DNA from 3 places in the Priestia sp. 53B2 genome. Region 1 is predicted to be linked to each of the others. Evidence: riboswitches for the same ligand, from Rfam matches in the RefSeq annotation. Region 1 holds a riboswitch; each other region holds the start of a gene.
The links. A riboswitch is a leader RNA that binds a small molecule or an ion and turns the genes downstream of it on or off. The one in region 1 is predicted to bind ZMP and ZTP.

Region 1 (6,144 bases):
ATAAAACTCCCACTACAGATATGTAAGTACGCACTTTCAGTACAGGTACTTACCTTTAGGTAAGTGTTTCCTACTAAGTAATCATTACAATAACAACCCTGGAGTTATTACTCTAGGGTTGTTATGTCATAGCCCCAATAATACACTGTATGGGAAGTAGAAATAAAACTGAATTGTATATAAACTAAATATAAAGCGTCTTGATAGGAGGATTATGATGAAGAATCATAATATGGCTATTGTACTAGTTCATGAAATATACGGAGTTAACGAACATATGAAATATATGAAGGAGATATTATCAAAATTAGGAATAGATATAATATGCCCTAATCTATTACATAAAGAAATTCCTTATTCGTATAGTGAAGAAGAATTTGCTTATGAAAATTTCACTCAAAATGTTGGATTTGAAAAGGGAGTGCAACAAATTAATCAAGTCATAGCCGAACTAAAGCAACAATATAGGAGAGTCGGAGTCATTGGATTTAGTGTTGGGGCAACAATAGCATGGTTATGTAGTGAAAATAAGATATGTGACTTTGTAATAGGTTGCTATGGATCTCGTATCCGAGATTATGTAGATGTTGAGCCTACATGTCCTACATTACTTATATTTGCAAATAAAGAAAAAGCATTCGATATTCATAAACTAGTAGACGTGTTAAGGAAAAAAAGATATTCGTTTTTGCAAGTGAAAAGTTTTGAAGGATCTCATGGATTTATGGATCCATTTTCAGATAATTACAAGAAACTGTCAGCTCATCTGGCTTTGCAACATATAAATGAATTTGTACAGAAGCAATTAAGTGAAAGCTTCCTATAAAATTATATTATGGTGCGACAAGATGTTGCTTATCGGAAACAGTATAAAAAAGAGCCAAGACCTAAGGGGGTGGCTCTTTTTGATTAATTATATTTATTCATAGCTCAATGATGAAATACACGTATGCCTGAATGTGCCATGACCATTCCATATTCATTTGCTGCGTGTGTAACTTGATCGTCTCGTAAAGAATTCCCTGTTTGAACCACATATTTAACGCCACTTTGAGCCGCACGATCAATATTATCACGGAACGGTAAAAAAGCATCGGATGCATAGGAAACGTCTTTTAATCTTTTTAACCATTCCTGTTTTTCACTCTTACTTAGCCTAGCAGGAACCTCCTGAAAACATTGTTTCCATTGTTCATTTTCTACCTCAGTAATATCATCATTCAACCATCCATCAATCGCATTATTGACTTCTACACGAGAAATGCCTTCTCTGAACTTCATATTAAGGGCCCTTGGATGTTGTCTTAACCACCATTTATCAGCTTTTTCAGCTGCTAACCTTGTACAATGAATACGGGACTGTTGTCCAGCACCAATTCCAATTGTTTGACCATCTAAAGCGAAACAAATAGAGTTTGATTGTGTATATTTCAATGTAATAAGAGCAACAAGAAGATCTCTCTTTGCATTGTCAGGAATACTATATTGAGTCGTAACAATATGATTAAAAACTTCTTTCCCAATCTGTACATCATTTCTTTGCTGTTCTAGAGTAATTCCAAATACCGTTCTTTTTTCAATTGAGTCAGGCACATAGTTGGGATCAATCTCTAAAATTAGATATTTTCCCTTCTTTTTCTGTTTCAAAATCTCTAATGCTTCTTGAGTGTAGCTTGGTGCAACAATTATATCAGAAACCTCTGTTTTGAGGAGATTAGCTACAGTTATATCAACTTCATCACTAAAAGCAGCACAATCTCCAAATGAAGACATCCTATCTGTCCCACGCGCTCTTGCATAAGCAATAGCTAAAGGAGACAGGTCTAAGCCTTCAACAAAATAGGATTCAGTAAGTGTCTTATTTAGTGGAGAGTACACAGCTGCACCTGCTGGACTTACATGTTTAAAAGATGCAGCTGCAGGTTGACTAGTAGCCTGTCGAAGCTCCCGGACCAGTTGAAAAGCGTTTAATGCATCTAGAAAGTTAATATAACTCGCTTCTCCATTTAAGATTTTAATAGGCATGTTTTCAGCATTCTGAACTTTAGCTTTACTTTGATTTGGATTCATCCCGTATCGTAAACAAATTTCTTTCACTTAAAAATCTCCCTTCTAAATAAAAAAAGTATTTGAACTCATGTTCAAATACTTTGCCCAGGCGTACGGCCGTTATCTATGTGCTTCCTCATGGTCCTCCATGTTTACGCCAGTAACACATAGTCTGTTTTATAAGAAAATTTTACATAATAATATTAATTTTAACAATAGATTTAGCCAAATTTTTCTTTTTTTATTGTATATCATATACGGAGCTCCCTCTATAAACTGAGTAATATCAAGGGTTTATAGGGGGAATATAAAATATAAAAAAATTTTTTATGTCTATTTCACACCTTATATTCTCATTTTTATAAGAAACTGGTACTAAGGGGAATAGCTTCGCTATTCTTTTTTCATTATTTTAAAAAAAGATGGAGACATACATATGGTCGCACAATGGATCTCTATATGTCTCATAGCGATGAAATCTCCCATGTCTCTTAGCGTCTTAGCGCCTACATTCCTTCGTTCAATCTATCTATGAGATAGAGTTGGGTAATGCTAGTTTGCAAGGTCAAATGCCTGAAAGTCTGTTTTATCCCAAATACTCCGTGCTTCATTTTTAATGGACAAAGGTTAAGCTTCCAAAGGTACAGTCAGCATTTCAGCAATACCCGGCAGGGTCAGTACAAGGTCTTCCAATTGCTTTTCTAATGCATGTAGTTCTTCTTTAAGCATCTTATATCGTTTGATATTTATGGCTATTTCTCGTTGTGCCATCTGTAGTCCAACCGTCAACCCTACTGAACGTCCAGCAGCCTCTTGAAGTCGCTGTATTCGTTTATGACTTGGGCGTTGTACGCCTCCGTAAGTGGACCATATTTCTGCCACCCTTTCGGGTGTTGTTTGATTAAGTTGAACTGGAAGAGGAATATGTTCTAGCGTGGCCAACGCCATCTTTCCACTCCAGTCTTTAAAAACGGTTAAAAACTCTGGAAAATACTTATCTAACCAATTGTGAATCCGTCCTTGTAGAGCTTGTAAATCACCTACAATTTGGTTTCTGATTGTAATTCCTGCCTTTACTTCTGCATCCTGATTCATTGGTAAGCGAGGATAAGAAAATCGACCATCTTTTATTAGCTGAGCGATAACTCTAGCATCCTTGATATCGTTTTTCGTTGGAGAGTTATCGTCGAGTTCTTTACTTCGCTTAACGTGCAGAGGATTAGCGACTCCGAAGGAGACAAGTCTCTCCTTTAGTGAATAGGCGAGATTTAACCAGTAATGACCGGTAGGTTCCATACCAACTAGAACATCGGCTTTCTCATGTTTGTGTTGCATCTCTTCCAACCAGGCAAAGAACGCATCAAATCCTTCTTTTGTATTCGTGAAGGTTAGAGCTTTCCCAAGGATCTTTCCACGATCATCTTGTGCTCGAGCCACATGCTTGAATTTAGCAATATCTACCCCGACAATCAGTGTATGGGGTGTAACTTGATTCAACTTTTCGTTTTGAGTACAATTCATAAGAGTCCTCCTTGAATGATGAATTGAAGTCATGGCCATGACCTTCTGCATCATATCAAGGGGACTTTTTTATTTCAAGACACCAAGTAATTTCAAACAGGAATGCTAGTTTACATAAGGTAGGCACCAAACATAATTAATTCATTCTTTAGTGATTATAAAAAACATTTTCACTTCAAGAGTGGATGTTCCATACAATGCTCACTATAAAAGTCATCAATCTGTTTAAAGATTTGTTGGATAGTTGAAGGCGAGATAAAAGGATTTAATAAAACTGCCCTCAACCAACGCTTTCCTCTATACGTAGGTAAGGATAAAAACACATGTTGATCTTTTAATAAATATTGTTGCAACTTAAGATTTAATTGATCTTGATGTTTTTGGTCATACTCGTTCAAACGTAGTCTAAAACAACATATATTAGTATCTGATTCACCTGATAGCTCCAAATAAGATCGTTTCTTTACTTCTCTTGTAAATTCTTCAACGAGTGTGAAACCTCGATTTATTAAATCTTCATATCCCTTTAGACCAATATGCTGAAGAGATAGATATAACTTGAGGATATCGGCATGTCGAGTACCTTGAACGCTTATTTCTCCCAAATTAGTAAAGTCTGTTTCATTCATGTAAGGTGCTGAAATGCGAAAATCTGTTTCTAACAAATGATGGTTTTTAAATAAAACCATTGCACATGTTTTGGCGACATACATCCATTTTTGTGGATTGAATGTAATCGAATCTGCTTGTTCAATCCCAGAGAGAAGTGTCTTATGTTTTTTTGAAAAGACAAGTGCTCCACCATAGGCTGCATCTACATGAAACCACATTCCGTATTTCGCTGTTATTTCTGATATAGGCAGTAGAGGATCAATACTACCTGTAACAGTCGTTCCTGCCGTAGCTACAACTGCAAAAGGTTGCTTTCCTTCTTGAATAAGAGTAGTAATCTTTGTTTCTAAATCTGTCGTATCCATTTGAGAATTAGGATTACTTTTTACAGGAATGACACTAGATGTGCCTAACCCTAGTAGCATTGCAGCCTTATGTAAAGAAGTATGGCTTGCTTCTGAAACCAAAATGACAGGTTGCTTTGTTAAAGAAGTTAGTCCGTTCTCTTTTACTTGAAGGATAGAATTCCGTGCAACTGCTAGGGCCTGAAGATTAGCAAGGCTACCACCACTTGTTATAACTCCGCCAGCATTTTTTCCTAAACCAAACATCTGAGTAAGCTGTTGAAGTACTTGAACCTCCATTTTAGAAAAGACAGGAGACATCTCTAGACTCAGCATATTGTTATTAAGGGTAGTTGTTACAAACTCACTCAAACAAGAAATTAACGTAGGAATGGAGTCCATATGTCCCATATACCTTGGAGTTAAAGGATTCATAGAGTGCTTTACGATGGTCTCTAACTGTAAAAGAAGCTCTTCTGTGGGAATACCATCTGAAGAAAATTCATTAAAAAGTTTTGTCTTAAATTCATCAGAAAGAGGGGGATGGTTTCCTGAATTGCTTGCATAATCAACTACCAAATTTATTACTGTATCAATAAGTATCTTGGCCTCTTTAACATTTTTGCCGTTTGGATCAATAAAGGAATCAGTTGGAAGAACGCCTATTTTCATCATCATCACACTTCTTTCCTATTAGTCTAATTATTCTAACAATAAGAGAGAGAAATGTGTATACCATATACGTATCTAGTTACCATAATCAGCATTCTAGGAACAAAAAACAGCCTTTGAAAGGCTGTTTTTTATCTCTAAAAAGTTCTTTATTGGCTTAAAATATAATTTCATTTACTTCTCTTAATGTAACAAACCTGCCACCCAGCGTATTATTATGATGTTCTACTATTTTAGAAGCTGAGAGCACAGCTGTATCAAATGTGCTATGGGCATCTTTTACTAAGATATTCTCTTTATAACCTAAGCTATATGCTCTTCTACAAGTAGTATCTAAACAAAATTCAGTTTGCATGCCTGCAATGACTAATTTTTCGATTTCAAGCTCTTGAAGTTTTTTATGTAGAGTTGTTTGATAGAATGCATCCCAAGAAGATTTTTGAATAACTATGTCCGTTGGTAAAGGGCGAACATCCCGATGGATTTCCCATGCGACTTTTCCTTCGCTAAGGATACTACCGGAACTAGGGTCTGTATGCTGGATATAGATAATTGGTACATTAGATTGGTGCGCTTTCTCTCTTAGAGAAGTAATATTTTGAAACACTTGCTGTTCATTCCATAAAGATCCACCTTCATAAGAAAACATGATGTTTTGAACATCGATAAGCAACAAAGCTGTTTTTTTACTCATTTGATTATATCCCTCCATCGAGTTGTGTGGAAAAAAATTCAAAACAATATTATATCAAATTAAAACCTTATGTTATATAGCCTTATCCTGCAAAATTTAGCCTTCTTCAAAATGCATATGATATACAAATCTAGTTTAGTCGGGTAGGCAGGCACTCTCACGAGCGCCCGCCCCCCTAAGAACCGCACGTGACAGATTTCCCGTCATACGGCTCAAGCCTTCTTTTTATCCGAACAACTTATTTAATACATG
Region 2 (6,144 bases), on a different contig from region 1:
ATACTTGTCTGGCAGACAAGGGGTCGTGGGTTCGAATCCCATCAGTTCCATAAAACCAGTCGTATCAAGAGTTTAAAATACTTTAAAACTCTGCAGGATGGAATGGTTGCAATACTATTTCATCTGACCTCTTCATGATTTCCATGAAGAGGTTTTTTATTTTCTTTTTACGATTGATCCTCATGATTTTTATGATTATTCTTTTCACTGCTCCTGCTGACAATTTCTCTAAGTTCGCCCTCGTCGCCTTTTGCATTGATGATTTCAAAAAGCTGATTCAGCCCTTCACTTGTTTCATCGTTTGGTTCTTTGCCCATTCTATTCCCTCCTTTTGCTTCTAGGATACCCATTTTTTTCACATTGTTTCATGTGAAAAGCAATTTATCAATATTAATCGGTCGTAAAAGTATACTTTTACGACCCTTGTGCAATTACTGTTTATACAGATATACTCAGTCAATTCTTTGAATTTTGCACCATTTTGCAGGGTTTCTAATACTCATCTATAATGAAATGATCATCACAAACTTCGTAAAAATCGTTCTCTTCGTGGAGATCTACTTCTTTATCTTTAGATATCTCGGTTTCTTGTGTAAATAGTTTAAGAAGCTTGTTTAACATTATTCCACCTCATATCTTTCATTAATACATTCAGTATGATTAATTTATATGAAGCCAGTATGAATTGAAATTTAAGATAATGTGAATTTAGACATTAACGTGAGATGTTAAGCATACTTATACCCTGGACAAAAAGGTTATTTCATTCTACAAAGAAGTGATTAGTATATCAGCTGTATGTGGCATTTGTTCTATAACAGTCGTCTTTTTGCTTTCCTCCCTGATGCTATATAAAAAATACGGCCTTGTTTTTTATATAGTGTTATGTGTTTTGCTATTGTACTAGGTAATAGGTGGCTTAGTTTTATGTATTATCGCTTTAATCCTTTAGTCAGCAACATTTTTAAATATCATTCAAATCGCTTGTGTAGTTGGAATTATACTTTTACTTGCTTTGTTTTTTTTGGTGATATCCACAATCGAACGAAAAAACGCAAGCTATAAAAAAGAACTTTGTATGCTGCTGCAAAGTTCTTTTTATAGACACTTACTGTTTGTTAAGAACTGTATTAAATGTGAAATAGCTCATACACTTCTTATACAATCGCTAAGACCTATTCAGTTAACAGTCCTTCTTACGCTTTTTCTCAAACCATCCATATGCAATTTCAGCTTTAATTTCTTTATCTCCCGGAGAAATTAGGAAAATAACGTATGAACCGTTGTTTGGAAAGATAAATTTGCCGTCTTCATCACTTACTAATGTACTTTTCGGCGGAACAACACGGTTAAATACGTTTACCCTCTTAGCAGGAAAGCTTTTTACCATTTCTGCAAATTTAATTTTCCCTTTTGGCTTTGAACGTATTGTAGTATTTGCTGGATTCACATTATCTGAAGTTGTTCCTTTTCCAGGCGGGATAGAATTAAACCAAATTTCAGCAGTAAAAGGTTCGTTGGAATAGTTAGTGATAGTAAAAGCATCTACAAATAAACCTACTCCGGAGCCTGAAGGGTTAACTAACCCTCCCCAAGCATTTCTATTTCCACCAACACGAATAGGCACAGTTTGTCCAACAAAATAGTCTCCTTTTAAAGATTGATATAAAGGATTAGGTATATTAACGGCTTTAATATACGGTTTGCTCGACTCATAATTCGACATACAATCATCTCCTTTCTGTACTATATTATCTTATAAGGTTTTTCTATAAATGCGTGGACACATGCATTTATAAATATCTTTAATCTTTATATAAACACAAAAAGATAGACTCGGTACGGAGCCTATCTTTTCCTATCGCTTTTACAAAATAAAATTTCCTCTTAGCCTTTTCCTTATTAATGCCCTCGTCGACTGCTGGTGTATAAACGAATTGTTTTTTGATTTTATATTCCGATTCTTTTTTAATACTTCTACTATCACTTCTTAAAGTAGTAATCACCTATTCTTTTGTAGTCATACAATGAAGAATCCTTACCTTTTTTTCACAATATTCAACAATTTCATAACAGGTTGTGAGGATATCATGTCTAGACAGTTCTATTTCATCAAATACAAACTTTGAAAGCTGCTTCTGCAGAACCTCCAGCTTTTTGCTGTCTTCTTCATCAATCCATAGTCCTTCCGTAATACACACATCTGCTAGTTTGTTAATAGATTGAGCCGTCCAGTTTAATCCGGCTGAAGAAACGGTTATTGTCAGTAAATCATTTTTTATAGATAGAATAACTTGACACACATGAGTATAGGCATCAACTTTCTTTTGGATAAATGCTTTGCGAAGCTCTTGTTTGTATTGCTCTTTCGACATCGCTATAGCTACGACAGACGTAATGAATGTTCCTGCCAGCGCGATGAGCGACCCTATCAAAATTCCTATCATTTCTCCTGACAAAACGTTCACCTCTTTAAAGGTATTTCTATATGCTATGGGAATGAAGGAAACGATATGAAGATAAACACCATGTAAAAACAGCCCTAACTTAGAAAAGTTAGGGCTGAAACACTAAAATATGATGGTAACTAAATTAGATAATACGACTTGTAATAATTCCTTCAATTTGACCAATGTTTTCTTCTAGCTCAGGCACAATCTCGTCACTTACTTGATTGTCAATATCGATCATTGTATACGCGTATTCACCGCGGCTTCTGTTCACCATATCTGCGATGTTTAAATTGTAGTTTGAGAATACTTGCGTAAGTTGTCCTACCATATTCGGCACGTTGTGATGGAAAGCAGCTACGCGTTTTTTCCCAGTGTAAGGAAGAGATGCATTCGGGAAGTTCACTGAATTTTTAACGTTTCCTGTTTCTAAGAAATTTTTCACTTGACGTGCTGCCATTACCGCACAGTTTTCTTCTGATTCTTGAGTTGATGCGCCTAAATGAGGAATTGGCACAACATTTTTCATGTTTAAGACATTTTGATTTGGGAAATCTGTAATGTATCGACCAACTTTTCCACTTTCAAGAGCAGCTTTCATATCTTCTTCGTTTACAAGCTCACCGCGTGAGAAGTTCAAAATATGAACATCTGGTTTCATGATGCTAAACGTTTCTTTATTGAAAACACCTTTCGTATCGTCCGTTAACGGAACGTGAACCGTAATATAGTCAGATGCTGCAAATAGTTCTTCTAGAGACATTGCACGCTGTACGTTGCGAGACAAATTCCAAGCTGTATTAACAGAAATGAATGGATCAAAGCCAATTACGTCCATATCTAAATCAAGCGCATCGTTTGCTACAAGAGCACCAATTGCACCTAAACCAATAACGCCTAACGTTTTACCTTTGATTTCTTTTCCAACAAACTGTTTTTTGCCTGCTTCAACTAACTTAGGAATTTGATCACCTTGGCCATCTAACCCTTTTGTCCATTCAACTCCAGCAAATAAGTTACGAGAAGAAGCCATAATTGTAGTTAAAACCATTTCTTTTACTGCGTTTGCATTAGCTCCTGGCGTATTAAATACAACGATACCTTGCTCCGTGCAAGCGTCCACCGGTATATTATTAACCCCTGCTCCAGCGCGTGCAATAGCTTTTAAATTTTGGTCAAACGCCATGCTGTGCATGTTAAAGCTACGCACGACAATCGCATCTGGATTTTCGCTGTCGTTGTCAATTTGATAACCTTCTTGATTAAAAACATTTAGACCTTTTTGTGCAATGTTGTTTAATGTTTTGATTGTTTGTACTTTTTCTAATGTTAATGTGCTCATTTTGTACTCTCCTCTGATTATCATCGTAGTTTTACATGTTTTTACCCTTGGATAAAGGAACTTCATTTTTAATTTTTTTAAAAGTCTGGTTTTTTAGCCTACATGTTTGGTAACTTCTATATCCTCTCCCCCTAAACAGAAAGAGGTAAGAGATATGTATTAATCCCTTACCTCTGCCCAGGCGAACGGCTACGTCACTATATGCTTCCTCACGGTTATCCGCGTTTCGCCAGTCACATATAGTCTTTGAAATTAAGTATATTCTAGCAAACTCTTTCAGAACGTTCAACCTTTTTTTAAAAGTTTGCTTTTTTCAGTCTAATTTTTAATCTCTTTAGTGAATCTCCTAATATATTGACAAATACCCTAATACATGTTAAATAAGAAGAGTGATTAGCACTCTATCCAATCAAGTGCTAATTGTTTTATAAGCCCTATTTGGAAAGGAGAACTTCTTATGTCAAAAAAAGAATTCAAAGCCGAATCAAAGCGATTATTAGAGATGATGATTAATTCCATCTATTCTCAAAAAGAAGTATTTTTGAGAGAGCTTCTGTCAAATTCAAGCGATGCAATCGATAAAATTTATTACAAAGCTTTAACAGACGACTCCTTGCGTTTTAACAAAGAAAGCTATTACATAAAAGTAACACCAGATAAAACTAACCGTACCTTAACCATTACGGATACTGGAATTGGCATGACGCAAGAAGAGCTTGAAAGCAGCTTGGGCACAATTGCGAGAAGCGGTTCTCTTGCGTTTAAAAACGAAAATGAAACAAAGAACGGGCACACCATTATTGGCCAATTCGGCGTTGGGTTTTACGCAGCGTTTATGGTGGCAGATGTCGTAACGGTGATTAGTAAAGCATTAGGCAGCGATGAAGCCTATAGATGGGAATCTACTGGTGCTGATGGTTATACAATCGAACCTTGCGAAAAAGAAACGGTTGGAACTCAAATCATTTTAAAAATGAAAGAAAATACAGAAGATGAAACATATGATGAGTATCTAGAAGAGTATCGTTTAAAAGGGATCATTAAAAAGTATTCAGACTTTATCCGCTACCCGATTAAAATGGACATAACGGAAAAACGTCCTAAAGAAGGTTCTGATAACGAGCTAGAAGATTATACAGAAGAGCAAGTTATCAACAGTATGGTACCGATCTGGAAGAAAAGCAAAAATGAATTGACTTCAGAAGACTATGAGCAGTTTTATTCAGAAAAGCGCTACGGATTTGATAAACCGCTCACTCACCTTCATATTAATGTGGATGGAACGATTCGCTACAATGCCATTTTATTTATTCCAGAAAATAGTCCGTTTGATTACTACTCAAAAGAATTTGAAAAAGGACTTGAACTGTATTCAAACGGCGTCTTAATTATGAATAAATGTGCAGATCTTCTTCCAGATTACTTTAGCTTTGTAAAAGGTATGGTAGATTCTGAAGATTTATCTCTTAATATTTCACGTGAAATTTTGCAGCAAGACCGCCAGCTTCAGCTGATTGCCAAAAACATCGGCAAGAAAATCAAAAATGAATTAAAAAGCTTGCTTAAAAACAAACGTGAAAAGTACGAGAAGTTTTATGAATCTTTTGGCCGCCAGCTGAAGTACGGCGTTTACAGTGACTTTGGCAGCAACAAAGACGTATTAAAAGACCTGCTTTTATTCTATTCTTCTACAGAGAAAAAGCTCGTAACACTAGATGAGTATGTATCGCGCATGCCTGAGGATCAAAAGTATATCTATTATGCATCAGGCGAATCGTACGACCGAATTGAAAAGCTTCCTCAAGCAGAATTGGTTGCAGATAAAGGGTACGAAATTCTGTATTTTACAGAAGATATCGATGAATTTGCGATTAAAATGTTAATGGTGTACGAAGAAAAAGAATTTAAATCTGTTTCAAGCAGTGACTTAGGGATTGAAACAGAAGAAGAACAGCTCAATGAGTCTGAGGAAAAAGAGAGTAAAGAGCTATTTGACTATATGAAAAAAGCTTTGGCGGGAAAAGTAGGAGATGTGCGCGCTTCTAAACGTTTAAAAACACATCCCGTTTGCTTATCAGCTGATGGTGAAGTAACGATTGAAATGGAGAAAATTTTAAGTGCTATGCCTGACAATCAGCATGTAAAAGCAGAGAAAGTGTTAGAAATTAACGTAAATCATGATGTATTCGCTTCTTTAAAAGATGCATTTGAAAGTGATAAAGGGAAATTAGACCTTTATATAAATTTATTATATAACCAAGCTCTTCTAATTGAAGGCTTATCTATTAGTGATCCCGTTGAATTCACAAATGATATTTGTAAAATCATGATATAAAAATCAGGCGCAGAATC
Region 3 (6,144 bases), on a different contig from region 1:
AAGATATCGGAATACATCGTGGTCGTATTAGCCGTTTTATACATTGGAATGGCTCTGTTCATTATCTTTAAAAATATTGATCAAATGCCTGCGGTTCTATCTCTAATTGTGAAAAATGCATTTGGGTTTGAACAGGCGCTTGGGGGATCAATTGGTGCAACGTTAATCAACGGAGTAAAGCGCGGACTGTTTTCCAATGAAGCAGGAATGGGAAGTGCTCCCAACGCCGCGGCAACTGCAGTGACGAGTCATCCAGTTAAACAAGGTCTTATCCAAGCATTTGGTGTCTTGACGGATACACTCGTGATTTGTACAAGCACAGCATTTATCGTTCTCTTATCCCCCGCCTATAAGCAGGGACTAAGCGGTATTGAATTAACGCAGGCTTCTCTTAGTACCCATATCGGCTCTTGGGCATCAGGTTTTTTAGCTATCATGGTATTTCTATTTGCTTTTAGTACGTTAATTGGGAATTATTATTATGGAGAAACGAATATTGAATTTTTAAATTCAAATAAGGTGTGGCTTTGGTCTTATCGTGTAGGTGTTTTAGCGATGGTTATTTTTGGATCGGTCGCTCAGCTTCAGCTTGTATGGAATTTGGCAGACTTATTTATGGGGATGATGGTAGTCGTGAACTTGATTGCTATTTTTCTATTATCGAAAGTGGCATTTTCTGCCTTGCATGACTATACTCAGCAGAAAAAGGAAGGGAAAAATCCAGTCTTTTATAGAGATGCGTTAGAAAGCAATCAAAATATTGAATGTTGGGAAAGAGAATCTACTCCATCCTCTTCTGAAAAAGAGAATATTATTTAAAAAAAGTTCAGCCAATTGGCTGAACTTTTTTTATGCGTTTTTCTTTAATTCAGATTGCGCAGTGTCTTTAGAAAATAATGTTTCTTTCACACCGTTAGTTGCTGCTTTCGTTTTTGCCGCAAAGATTGGATTTAAAATAACAACTACGAGTAAGTTAGATAATAATCCCCAAAACCCTTCATAAAGACCAAATGAATATCCTGTGGCATGAACGGTAAACGTTACAACCAGCCCTACTACTAATCCAGCAATCGTACTTTCTTTCGATTGATTTCTCCAAAACAGGCTGATAACGATAGCCGGGAAGATTTGTACCATACCGGATACCCCTAGTAACTGTAGGGAAACAAGTGCTTGAGGGAATAATAAACCGAATAAAAGTGCCAGTCCAATAACAACGAAAACCATAGAACGAGTAACCATTGTTAATGTTTTACCCTGTACATTTGGATTAATTAAATCTCTAAATATATTATTTGCAAATAAGTTAGACGCTCCAATAGCCATGATAGAACATGGAATTAATGAAGCAAGAGCAATCGTTGCATAAGCTAACCCTTGGCCAATGCCGCCATATGAATATTGAATTAAGGTTAATAATGCTAATCTAGGATCCGTCGTATCTTGAGGTAATACTTGATAAGCAATAAATCCTAAGAAGATGACTAGAATTAAAACGATATTATAAAGCGGTAAGAAAATAGCATTTTTACGAAGCGAATCTGCACTTTTAGCAGTGAAAACACCTGTAGCAGCGTGGGCCCACATGAATAAAGCTAAAGCAGATACGAGTGATGCTGTAATAAACCATGGAATGCCTTTAGGTCCTTGTGTTGGGATCGTTAATAGCTGAGGTGCATCCTTTGCAACATTGTCGATCATGTTACCCCAGCTTCCAAAATGCATAATTGGCAGAGAAACAACCATAAATAACATAATCGCCCATACTAAAATATCTTTAATAATTGCCGTATATGTGGGACCTTTAATTCCGCTGAAAAAGGTATAAAGAGCCACAAGAAAGAATGAAAGAATAACGACAGCTTTTACGTTAATGTAGCCAGTTCCTGCAACGCGAAGAGTATCTTGAATACCGCTAAGCTGAAGATCAATATATGGAATGAGCATCAATACACCTACTATGGCAATTAAAGAGGAGAGAAATTTACTGCTAAAACGTTCTCTGGCATAATCAGCAAGCGTAGTAAGTTTGTGCTTTTTAGCAACAGTCCAAAGCTTTGGAAGAAAGAAGTATGAAATTAAAAAGGCTAAAACAGAGTAAGGAATGGCAAAAAATGCGATGCTTCCTCCCTGATAAGCTGTACTCGTAAGACCTAGGAATGTATAAGCGGTATATAAATCTGCTCCTACTAAAAGCCAGACGAGCAGGCTTCCAAAACGTCTTCCACCTACAGCCCACTCTTCAACTGAGCTTCTAGATGATTTGTCACGTCCCGCTATAAAGCCAATTGCGATAACGACAAGAACAATTGCTGATGTGATTAAAAGTGCGGTTAAATTTCCTTGCATTATTCAATGTCCCCCCAAGATTTTTGTAAACGATAAATAATAAATGTACACACAGGCGTTAAGAAGACCCATAAAAATAACCATAAATGCAAAAGAGGTAATCCAAAAATAATTGGATGAATGTTATTTACAAAAGGTAAAAAAGCGAATTGAGCAATAAATGGAATGATGAATAAAATAAAAATTATGAATTTTCTGTTCAATTTTACTCCTCCTACTAAAAATTTATCTAACAATGTTCACTATGATAGCAAGTCTGACATGGTAAAGCAATAAGTTTTTTGAAAATTTCGTTATAATCTATGGAAATTTTTTTAGAAAAACAAAAAAGAGCTTATGATGAGAGTATATTTGAAATGATTATGAAAGAAAAAAGGGGGATAATCTAAGCGAAGTTGCTCTTGAAGCAAAAAGGACAACGGAAAAGAAGAAATTTAGTTTTGACCGGGAAGTTTTTGTTATTTCGCTGAGATAAAGTATATTGCTATTGCATCATAAGAAAAGAATTTGTATGTTCAAATAGAGATTCATGGAAAGAATAAAACAGAGCAAATAAAAAAACTAGACAATAAGTGCTTGTCTAGTTCCACCACTCTGTCAATGGTCCTTTGTCGCCATAAACAGGATCTGTTGTAGGAATAGGTACTTGTGCAATTTCATCAAATACGTGAGGGCGATCAGTTTGTTTTCCTGTTCGTAAATTGTAATCCATACCCTCTGGATAAGCTCCAACCACTTTAAAATCAGCAGTTGACTGCAGACGCATATGCCCTGTGCCTGCAGGAAGTACGAGCACATCGCCAGCATGCACCACTATATTTTCCCCCATATGTCCACCTAGTTTTAAACGTGCAGATCCGTTAATTACACCTAGTGCTTCATGAGAATTGCTGTGGTAATGGTGAAAATCATATATGCCGCCTACCCAGCTATTTTTCCAGTCGTGAGAATTAAAAATGCTCTCCACTTTCTCTTTCTTACTAATAAATACGTGTTCATACAACAAAACTGGAAGACGAGGGTGATTTGGAATGGTTCCGTCGTCATCAAAATAAAGAACTTTTACATTTGCATAATTCATAAGCATCCCTCTAACAATCTTTTTTCGTAATTTTCCCTGTTTTTTGCTTGCGTAAACAGAGAAGTTTGCTCGAAGTACTTCATTTGTTGCGAAGTGCATGATATGTAGGTTTTAACGTTTTCCTAAAAGAAGTCTCCCACTTCAAGCGTAGCTAAGTGGTGGGCAGTTCACTTTAGTATCTTTTCTTCATATTGTATATAAGTAAAGGGTCTAGTGCAAGAATTCTATGGATATATAGCTGTTAATTCTTATTTTGTAAACGAATAATGTATATTGGTATAATTTTTAGAAGGTAATCTGCTCGTGGAGTAAAAGAATCAAATAATAGAAAAAGTTAGGATTTTAGTTCTTTTTATAATTAAAAAGAGATTTTTAGAAGATTAATTTGGAATTTTACGAATAATTTATTATTTTTAGAAAAGTAATGTAAACATTTTGTGTATTGAGTAATAGTAATGAATGTTATATACTGATAAAAAATATATTCCTATATGTGACTGGCGCAACATGGATGACCATGGGGGAGCATATAGCGTATAAGCCGCGCGCCTGGGCAAACACTTGAGAAAATTTCGCAAGTGTTTTTTTATTTTCCTAGGGAAGAGGAGTAGATTTGGATGAGCAATATGCAAAGGAAGATGGGAACATTTGCTTTAACCATGACAGGCATAGGTTCGATTATCGGTTCAGGATGGCTGTTTGGAGCATGGAAAGCAGCTCAAATTGCGGGACCCGCGGCTATTTTTTCATGGGTCATTGGAATGGTGGTTATTTTGACCATTGCTCTATCATATGCTGAACTGGGCGCGATGTTTCCACAAGCAGGGGGGATGGTCAAATATCCTCAGTATTCACACGGATCATTTATTGGTTTTTTGGCTGCTTGGGCTAACTGGATTTCAATCGCTTCAACGATAACAGTGGAGGCTATTGCATCTGTGCAATATATGAGTACTTGGCCGTGGAAATGGGCTCGCTGGACTCATGAATTAGTAGACAATGGCATTTTAACGTCCAAGGGGTTGGCAGTTGCGTCTTTGTTATTATTCGTTTACTTTTTTGTGAACTATTGGACGGTAAATCTCTTTGCTAAAGCAAACTCATTTATTACGATTGTTAAATTAATTATTCCTGGTTTAACGGCAGGGGCTTTATTTTTTGCTGGTTTTCATAGTGGAAACTTTTCAAGTGAGCATGGGGTAGCACCTTACGGATGGGCTAGTGTTTTAACGGCAGTGGCAACATCAGGTATTGTGTTTGCATTTAATGGGTTTCAAAGTCCTGTAAATATGGCAGGAGAAGCGAAATCACCTAATAAATCGATTCCGGTAGCTGTAATTAGTTCAATTTTTATTGCAGGAATTGTATACATTATATTGCAAATTGTCTTTATCGGAGCAGTAAGTCCGTCATCAATTGCTGATGGATGGAATCATTTGAATTTTAATTCTCCTTTTGCTGATTTAGCGATTGCGCTTGGAATTAACTGGCTAACAATTGTGTTATACGCAGATGCATTTGTTTCTCCTTCCGGCACAGGTGCTACATATACGGCAACTACTTCTAGAATGTTATACGGGATGCAGCAAAATGGATATTTGCCAAAGATATTTGGTACGCTTCATCCACTTTACAATGTCCCGCGCCCAGCTATGTGGCTAAATTTAGCAGCTTGCTTTTTGTTTCTCTTTTTATTTAGAGGATGGGGTGTCTTAGCAGAAGTGATCTCAGTAGCGACGCTTATCTCTTATATTATGGGCCCTGTAGCGCTTATAACATTAAGAAAAACGGCTTCACACTTTTACCGTCCATTTTATTTAAAAGGGGCATCATTTATTGCGCCATGCGGCTTCGTTTTTGCTTCCTTGACGCTTTATTGGGCAAGGTGGCCACTTACAGGTGAAGTGATCTTTATTATGGCAATTGGCCTGCCTGTTTATTTTTATTACCAAGCGAAAAATAAATGGGTGGGCTTTAAAAAAGAATTTTTAACCGGGGCTTGGATGCTTATCTATTTAGCGTGCATGATTTTTATTTCCTACATAGGAAGCGAAAAATTCGGAGGCAAAAATATTTTGCCTTTCGGATGGGATATGCTAGTGATTGCTTGCGTATCATTAGCTTTTTATTACTGGGGAATTAAAAGTGGCAAATCTAACCGATATATGAAAGAAGCTGAACAAATCAATCAAGAAAATTTTAAATCTAAATAAAAAAATACGAGCCTGTGCTCGTGTTTTTTTATTTAGGTGAGTGGAGAATTTAGACTTAGTTTTTATCAAAATATTGTAAAAAATATAGATTTTAAGGTTTGAGTATTTATACAGAGGGAACCTTTATTTGGGATAAAGTTCTAAAAAAACAAAATAAAGGGGATTAGGCAGCTGTGAAAAAAATGAATGTTTTGGCTTTGGCTTTTGTACTTATGCTAGTATTAGCGGCTTGTAACAGTTCTAAGGAAACGGGAGGATCCACTTCGGCTAAAAATAAGACGATTGAGGCATACATTGACAGCGCTTCTTATATTTTAGTAGATAGTGATGAAGGAGCTACAAGTGAAGAAAAAGGGCTGTTGAAAGTTGATTTAAAAGTGAAAAATGTATCCAAAAACAGTATATCTTTATCGGATTATGACGGTGTGTATTTATACGAAGGAGATGAACAGCTGTCTCCAAAAACGGGAGTGAACAGTCGTGAGCTTGGACTAGAAAGCA

Region 2: linked by a shared signal. The riboswitch ahead of ACN6NE_RS23485 (phosphoglycerate dehydrogenase) and the one ahead of ACN6NE_RS20420 (phosphoribosylaminoimidazolecarboxamide formyltransferase) in region 1 are both predicted to bind ZMP and ZTP.
Region 3: linked by a shared signal. The riboswitch ahead of ACN6NE_RS15060 (APC family permease) and the one ahead of ACN6NE_RS20420 (phosphoribosylaminoimidazolecarboxamide formyltransferase) in region 1 are both predicted to bind ZMP and ZTP.

What each region holds. Positions count from the first base shown of each region.
Region 1 covers NZ_JBLZXA010000025.1:25,966-32,109, forward strand. Annotated here, with positions in the region: gene ACN6NE_RS20415 (dienelactone hydrolase family protein) at 218-826, shown strand; gene ACN6NE_RS20420 (phosphoribosylaminoimidazolecarboxamide formyltransferase) at 931-2,097, opposite strand; ZMP/ZTP riboswitch at 2,146-2,224, opposite strand; gene ACN6NE_RS20425 (IS110 family transposase) at 2,677-3,570, opposite strand; gene ACN6NE_RS20430 (pyridoxal phosphate-dependent decarboxylase family protein) at 3,741-5,204, opposite strand; gene ACN6NE_RS20435 (cysteine hydrolase family protein) at 5,356-5,892, opposite strand.
Region 2 covers NZ_JBLZXA010000027.1:583,785-589,928, reverse strand. Annotated here, with positions in the region: tRNA gene ACN6NE_RS23505 (tRNA-Ala) at 1-50, shown strand, start outside; gene ACN6NE_RS23500 (hypothetical protein) at 168-317, opposite strand; gene ACN6NE_RS23495 (DUF6143 family protein) at 1,184-1,726, opposite strand; gene ACN6NE_RS23490 (hypothetical protein) at 2,007-2,468, opposite strand; gene ACN6NE_RS23485 (phosphoglycerate dehydrogenase) at 2,593-3,792, opposite strand; ZMP/ZTP riboswitch at 3,961-4,039, opposite strand; gene htpG (molecular chaperone HtpG) at 4,250-6,127, shown strand.
Region 3 covers NZ_JBLZXA010000020.1:168,395-174,538, forward strand. Annotated here, with positions in the region: gene ACN6NE_RS15040 (alanine/glycine:cation symporter family protein) at 1-819, shown strand, start outside; gene ACN6NE_RS15045 (sodium:solute symporter family protein) at 850-2,349, opposite strand; gene ACN6NE_RS15050 (DUF3311 domain-containing protein) at 2,349-2,552, opposite strand; gene ACN6NE_RS15055 (cupin domain-containing protein) at 2,930-3,529, opposite strand; ZMP/ZTP riboswitch at 3,914-3,992, shown strand; gene ACN6NE_RS15060 (APC family permease) at 4,048-5,643, shown strand; gene ACN6NE_RS15065 (DUF5105 domain-containing protein) at 5,826-6,144, shown strand, end outside.